Regions from separate parts of the Pseudoalteromonas sp. APAL1 genome, predicted to be linked through region 2. Evidence: predicted binding sites of a transcription regulator. Region 2 holds the regulator's gene; the other holds the start of a gene.
What was found. The regulator LexA, encoded in region 2, represses DNA repair genes until DNA is damaged. The targets are predictions, from matches to a motif close to TACTGTATNNNNATACAGTA.
Positions count from the first base shown of each region.

Region 1: ruvC (crossover junction endodeoxyribonuclease RuvC) is a predicted target of LexA. The motif match lies at 1,942-1,961, and genes of this name have one in related genera.

Region 1 is NZ_JAKGAW010000010.1:7,373-10,796, reverse strand. Features, by position in the region: gene L1264_RS06795 (ABC transporter permease) at 1-1,883, shown strand, start outside; gene ruvC (crossover junction endodeoxyribonuclease RuvC) at 2,012-2,536, shown strand; gene ruvA (Holliday junction branch migration protein RuvA) at 2,538-3,158, shown strand; gene ruvB (Holliday junction branch migration DNA helicase RuvB) at 3,166-3,424, shown strand, end outside.
Region 2 is NZ_JAKGAW010000009.1:32,318-35,741, forward strand. Features, by position in the region: gene L1264_RS06250 (hypothetical protein) at 1-512, opposite strand, end outside; gene L1264_RS06255 (hypothetical protein) at 671-1,051, shown strand; gene L1264_RS06260 (PaaI family thioesterase) at 1,059-1,496, opposite strand; gene lexA (transcriptional repressor LexA) at 1,657-2,274, shown strand; gene coxB (cytochrome c oxidase subunit II) at 2,712-3,424, shown strand, end outside.

The sequences.
Region 1 (3,424 bases), on a different contig from region 2:
ACCGCCAGTTGTATGCTGGGGACGAAAGCGATCTCGAAAATTTTTATAGCTGGTTAAAACCTCAAATGAAAGAAAACCAGCGTTGGTATGGCGTTAAAGACCGTCAATCGCCTATTTCTAATAGCTTAAACCGCGCCGAAAGCTACTTATTATTAGCAGGCTTACTTGGCATTATATTAGCTGCTGTGGCTATCGCGGTATCGGCAAAGCGCTATTGTGAACGCCAATACGACCCTGTTGCCATGATGAAAACACTCGGCGGTAGCCGCGCTATGATCCGTAAAATATATCTACTTCATTTGAGCCTTGTTTGTTCAATGTCAGTGCTCGTTGGTTTGCTGATTGGTTATGGATTGCAAGCCATTGCAACAGATTATCTAGCACAAAGCATGGGCTCAGTACTTCCTAGTGCATCGGCTAAACCGTGGATTATTGCAATTAGCACAGGTTTAATTTGTGCAATTATGTTCTCGATTAAACCATTACTCGATTTATTTGATATTCCGCCGCTGCGCGTACTGCGTCGTAACTTAGGCGATCGTTTATTGGTCAGTAAAATACACCTTGCTATGTCTGCACTTACCGTGTTTTTACTGATGTGGTTATTTAGTAATAATATTAAAATAAGCGCTATTTTGTTTCTCTCTACAGCGTTTTTAATTGCTGTGTTGTTTGGTTTATCAAAGGTTATATTTGGTGGCGGTCGAAAGCTCGGTTTAAGCCCTGGTAATAGCTGGTCTTTGGCGATTGCGTCTATCCAAAAACGCGCCAATGTGAATGCTGTGCAATTGATTAGTTTTGCTTTGGCTATCAAACTGTTGCTGTTTTTAATTGTACTTAAAAATGACATGATCTCTGACTGGCAATCGCAATTGCCGGTTGATGCGCCCAATTCATTTTTAGTGAATATAACAGAGCAAGAACTAGAGCCAATTACGAGCTTTTTAGCAGAGCGTGATATGCCAACCTCTGACTTTTACCCGGTTGTCCGTGGCCGCGTAAACGCCGTTAATGGCGAGTTGGTAGCTCGTGAAGTCTCACAAGAAGACAATGAAAAGAAAGATGAAGAAGCCCGTTCCGGTATTGGTCGTGAGCTAAACCTAACTTGGCGTGAAGATTTACCAAGTCAAAATGAGCTTATTGACGGCACATGGTTCACAAAAGATTCTGTCGCTGAAGCTTCAGTTGAAGAGTCTATGCTTGAACGCCTTGATGTTAAATTAGGTGACACATTAACCTTTTTGATTGGTGCACAATCGTTTGATGCCAAAATCACCAGTGTGCGCAAGGTTAATTGGACAACATTAAAGCCGAACTTCTTTATTATTCTAAGTCCTGATGTATTGGCGAGTTTCCCTGCTACTTATATTTCATCGGTAAATGTAAAAGCAGATAAAAAGCGCGAGTTTAATGAGCTAATGCGCCAGTACCCAACGGTTAATGTGATTGATGTTGAAAGCTTTATAAAGCAAATCCGCTCAACCATAGAGCAAGTATCGTTAGCGATAGGGTTTGTGTTGGCAATTGTTGTTGCCTGTGGTGCTCTAGTGCTTATTTCACAGGTACAAGCAAGTTTAGGCGAGCGTATGCAAGAGATTGTTATTTTGCGAACCTTAGGTGCTAAAGGGCGCTTAATTAAAAATGCCACCTTATATGAGTTTTTACTATTAGGGGTCACAGCAGGCTTAGTCGCTGCCATTGTTAGTGATGTTGCATTATTAATAGTACAAAGGCAGATGTTTGAATTAGCAGGCAAACTGCATCCGCATATTTGGTTAATTGGCCCTGCGGTAGGGGGCTTATTTGTGGCATGTTTGGGTTATTTAATGATAGCCAGAACAATGCGCAAAAATACTCAAGGCTTATTGCGCTCGTTGGCATAAGAGAAAGCTGTGTGAAAAATGCTCGCAATTGCGGGCATTTTTATGAATTGCAATTGGTTACTGGTAATTTATACAGTGCTCTGGCATTATTAACTGCAGATAATAATGATAATAGACGGGTCAGTTAGTTGGCGATTATTTTAGGAATTGATCCTGGTTCACGATTAACAGGGTATGGTGTGATTGCCCATCAAGGTGCAAAGTTTACCTATTTAGGAAGTGGTTGCATTAAATTAGCCGACCACGATTTTCCGGTGCGCTTAAAAATGATTTACCAAGGTATTAGCCAGTTGGTAGAACAATTCTCTCCAGATAGCTTTGCTATCGAAAAAGTGTTCATGGCACATAATCCAGACTCGGCACTTAAACTAGGCCAAGCCCGAGGTGCAGCAATTGTTGGTGCTTCAATGGCTGAGCTGCCAGTTTATGAGTATTCGGCACGACAAATTAAGCAAGCAGTTGTGGGTAATGGTGGAGCCGATAAGTCGCAAGTACAGCATATGGTTAAAAACATATTAAAATTACCGGGCACTCCGCAAGCCGATGCTGCTGATGCCTTGGCTATTGCTATTTGTCATGCTCACTCAGAACAAAATTTAATAAAACTTGCGGGAAGCGCTAGCAAAACCGTAAGAGGAAGATTAAGGAAGTAATATGATTGGTCGATTAAATGGCTTACTAGTTGAAAAACAGCCACCAGAAATTCTTATTGAAGTAAGTGGTGTAGGCTACGAAGTACAAATGCCAATGACCTGTTTTTATGATTTACCGGCAGTGGGTGAACAAGCGATTATTTATACCCACTTTGTAGTTCGTGAAGATGCCCAGCTATTATTTGGTTTTAACAATAAAACCGAACGCGCTTTATTTAGAGAGCTATTAAAAGCCAATGGTGTTGGCCCTAAACTTGGCCTTGCCATTTTATCGGGAATGTCGGCGCAGCAATTTGTAACGTGTGTAAATAATGAAGATGCGACCACTTTGGTTAAACTGCCGGGGGTTGGTAAAAAAACCGCTGAGCGTTTAGTGCTTGAAATGAAAGACAGATTTAAAAATTGGGGTAATGACTTATTTACGCCATTTAGCGATAATGCGGTTATTGAGCCTGCAAGTAATAATACACTTGTGGCAAATAATGCTGCCGATGATGCTGTTTCAGCGCTTGAAGCGTTAGGTTACAAATTACCGCAAGCACAAAAAGCGGTTAAAGCAGTTAATAAACCAGATATGACGACCGAGGTTCTAATTAAAGAAGCTCTAAAATCAATGTTGTGAGTAAACCATGATTGAAGCAGATCGCTTAATTGATGCATCTGAGCAAAGTAACGAAGACAGTGTTGACCGTGCTATACGGCCAAAGCTTCTTAACGATTACACAGGCCAGCCGCATGTTAAGCAACAAATGGAAATTTTTATTGAGGCCGCACGGCACCGTGGTGAAGCACTCGATCACTTATTAATATTCGGTCCTCCGGGTCTTGGTAAAACGACTCTTGCTAACATTGTTGCTAACGAGCTTAACGTAAATATTAAAACGACGT
Region 2 (3,424 bases):
ACTTTACCGTTTTGGCTGTCTAAATATATGGTTGTCGCAAGCCAATCATCGAAACGAACTTGCCATATGTTTTGTTTATGGGCAGCTTCGCGGGGTCCTTGTTTTAATTGCTGTACTTGCAAAACATTGGCATCAATCAGTAAGTGTGCTTTGGCGTTCGCGATAATTTCAGCCTCACTGGGTTTTGCCATGGGAGCTCCAGTATGACCATTAAAGCTGACAGTGCTTTGCTCAGTAGTAACTTCAATGATTGGTGCATTTAAAAAGTGACTATAGTTAATCGCTTTTATTTGTTGAAATTGGGCGGTTATCCGATCAACTGATGCTGTGTAATCAGCCATCATAAATGGATTATCTAAACTGCGTTTTGCTAAATGTTTACCATGGACTTTTTCGAGGGGGAGTGAACTCATTACTAAGCCTCCCGATAGCCATAGAAGTAGCTGAATGGCTAGCAGATAGCCAAGCCATTTATGCCCTTTGCGAGCATATTTGAACATGCGTTTATTCATCATTACTCCGTTATTATTGTTGTATGGGAGCTATTTTAGGTTGTTTAACTGTATTGCCAATGCGGCATAATGTCGCATTAACTGTATTCTAGATTTGGTATATATACAAAACTGAGTTAAAGTTTCAGTCGATATCAATAGAGGGTAAAAACGAGAGTATGTCGGAAATTCAATTTTTAAATGTGGATCTGGAGCTTGAATCAAAGCACGATATTAGTGCACTTGTTGCTGATTTAAAGAAAAATGCCATGGTTTTACATTACGACCAAGATGAATACCGTCAACTAGCGCGTATTGAGGCTGCTGCTGATATCAGTACACCAGACAAAGCGATTAATCAGTTGTGTGAATTAATTGAATCGTGTTCACGAAATGCTCTTAAGCAGTGGTTGTCGTGCTCTAAACGTACATTTGATATTGGCTTTGAATCAGGCGTTTCACCAAAATGTTTTAATCAAGCCCTGCATGCTGATACCTTGTTGCGTATTTCAGCGATTGGCGCAGGGGTTGAAATTACGATTTATCCAGTCGAAAAATAGCCTGAGCTTAGCGCTCTACAACAGCTGCGGTCATTCTTGATACGCAGCAAAGCTCTCCTGCGGCATTGGTAATTTTAATATCCCACACTGAAGTGCGCTTACCTAAATGAAGAGGCTTTGCTGTAGCCGTTAATACACCCTTACGAGATGCTTTCATATGGTTGGCATTAATTTCTTGGCCAACAGCATAAAATTTATTGAAATCAACCACAAAGTTAGCCGCATAGCTTGCCACTGTCTCGGCTAACACAACGTTCGCTCCGCCATGTACCATGCCCATAGGGTTATGATGCTCAGGAATGGCAGGCATAGTCGCCACTAAATAATCATCACCAATTTCAGTCACCTCAATGCCCATGGTTTTCATTAAAGTACCTTGCCCGGTGATCCCTTGCTCTAAACTTTTACAAAGCTCTAGTGTGATTGGTTGATGCCAAATACTCATTGTATTTCCTTGCCTGCAAATTAAAAATAATACCTTATGGCATCTTTATACCTGGTTCAATGTTAGTTTTGTAGCAATATGATGGCGTTAATTTAAATTTGCGATTTTCAGATAACTGTATATACTCACAGTTAAATGTACTGTATGGAAAACCAGTTGTATGCGCCCATTAACAAAACGCCAATCGCAAATTTTAGAACTAATTAAAGTCTTTATTAAAGATACAGGCATGCCACCTACGCGTGCTGAAATAGCTCAAACATTGGGTTTTAAAAGTGCCAATGCTGCCGAAGAGCATCTAAAAGCACTGGCAAAAAAAGGCATGATCAAAATGAAGCCTGGGGCGAGTCGTGGTATTCAATTAATTGAAGAAGACGAACCTGAGCAATTAGGTTTACCTTTAATTGGACGAGTTGCAGCGGGTGAGCCCATTTTGGCGCAAGAACATGTTGAAAGTCATTGTCAGGTTGATCCTTCACTATTTAAACCTGCGGCTGACTTTTTACTGCGTGTAAATGGTATGAGTATGAAAGACATTGGCATCATGGATGGTGATTTACTCGCAGTACATAGAACGCAAGTTGCTGAAAATGGTCAGGTTGTTGTTGCTCGTGTTGATGAAGATGTAACTGTTAAGCGTCTTGAAAAAGCTGGGCGTAAAGTATTTTTACATGCTGAAAACGAAGAATTTTCGCCAATTGAAGTTGATCTTGAGCATGAATCTTTCAATATTGAAGGGTTAGCGGTGGGTGTTATTCGTAATGCCGACTGGATGTAACTGTTTCTAGAATAGTGCACCAAATTGCTGTAATTTGGTGCGTTGCTTGTTTTTTATTATTTAGCATTGATTTGTAAACCCTTACTCTTTGTATAAAGCCTTATATGGCGCAGTTTTTCACTCTTTTTTTACTCTCACTCTGCCTCTCATTTTAAAATAACGCGCTGATTATAGTTGTTATTTTTGCACCAAAATAAACATTTATTACTACTAAAACTTGCTTATTGCTCATTTTTTAACTAATTGGTTAATACAGTGTATTAACACCTGATTAATAAAAATACACTCAAATGTGCTAGGTGTTAAACATAGGGTTGGTATCATCGCTGGGTCAAAATGATACGTAGTCGCTCTGAACAATAAAAAAAACGAATGGGCACCTTGTTGTATCGCCTTTTCGCTTTGCGTCTTGCAATAGCATTAAAAGGAGCCGTCACATGGGTAAACTGCGTTATGCCTTGTGGCTTATATTACTCTCACCTGTGCAGTTAGCATTGGCAAATAGCCAATTTAATATGCGTAAAGGGGTGACTGATATAAGTAATAGTGTTTATGAATTACACATGACGATATTTATTATCTGTTGTGTGATAGGCATCATCGTTTTTGCGGTGATGTTTTGGGCTTTGATCCATCATCGAAAGTCGAAAGGAGCCAAGCCTGCGCAATTCCACGAAAGTACCAAGGTTGAAATTCTTTGGACTGCCATACCATTTGTGATCTTAATCGCCATGGCAATTCCAGCTACAAAAACACTGATAGCGATGGAAGATGCTTCTAAAGCCGATATTACAATTAAAGTAACGGGCTCACAGTGGAAATGGCATTACGAGTACATGGGCGAGGAAATTGCTTATTACTCAATTCTATCTACTCCAAAAGACCAAATAGATAACCAAGCTGACAAAACAGAACATTACTTACTTGAGGTTGATAAGCCTTTAGTACTTCCTATCAATAAAAAAGTTCGTTTTCTAATGACCTCAGATGATGTTATTCACTCATGGTGGGTGCCTGACTTTGCGGTTAAAAAAGATGCAAACCCGGGTTTTATCAATGAGGCATGGACACGCATAAATGAGCCAGGCATCTACCGGGGTCAGTGTGCTGAGTTGTGTGGTAAAGATCATGGTTTCATGCCTGTTGTTGT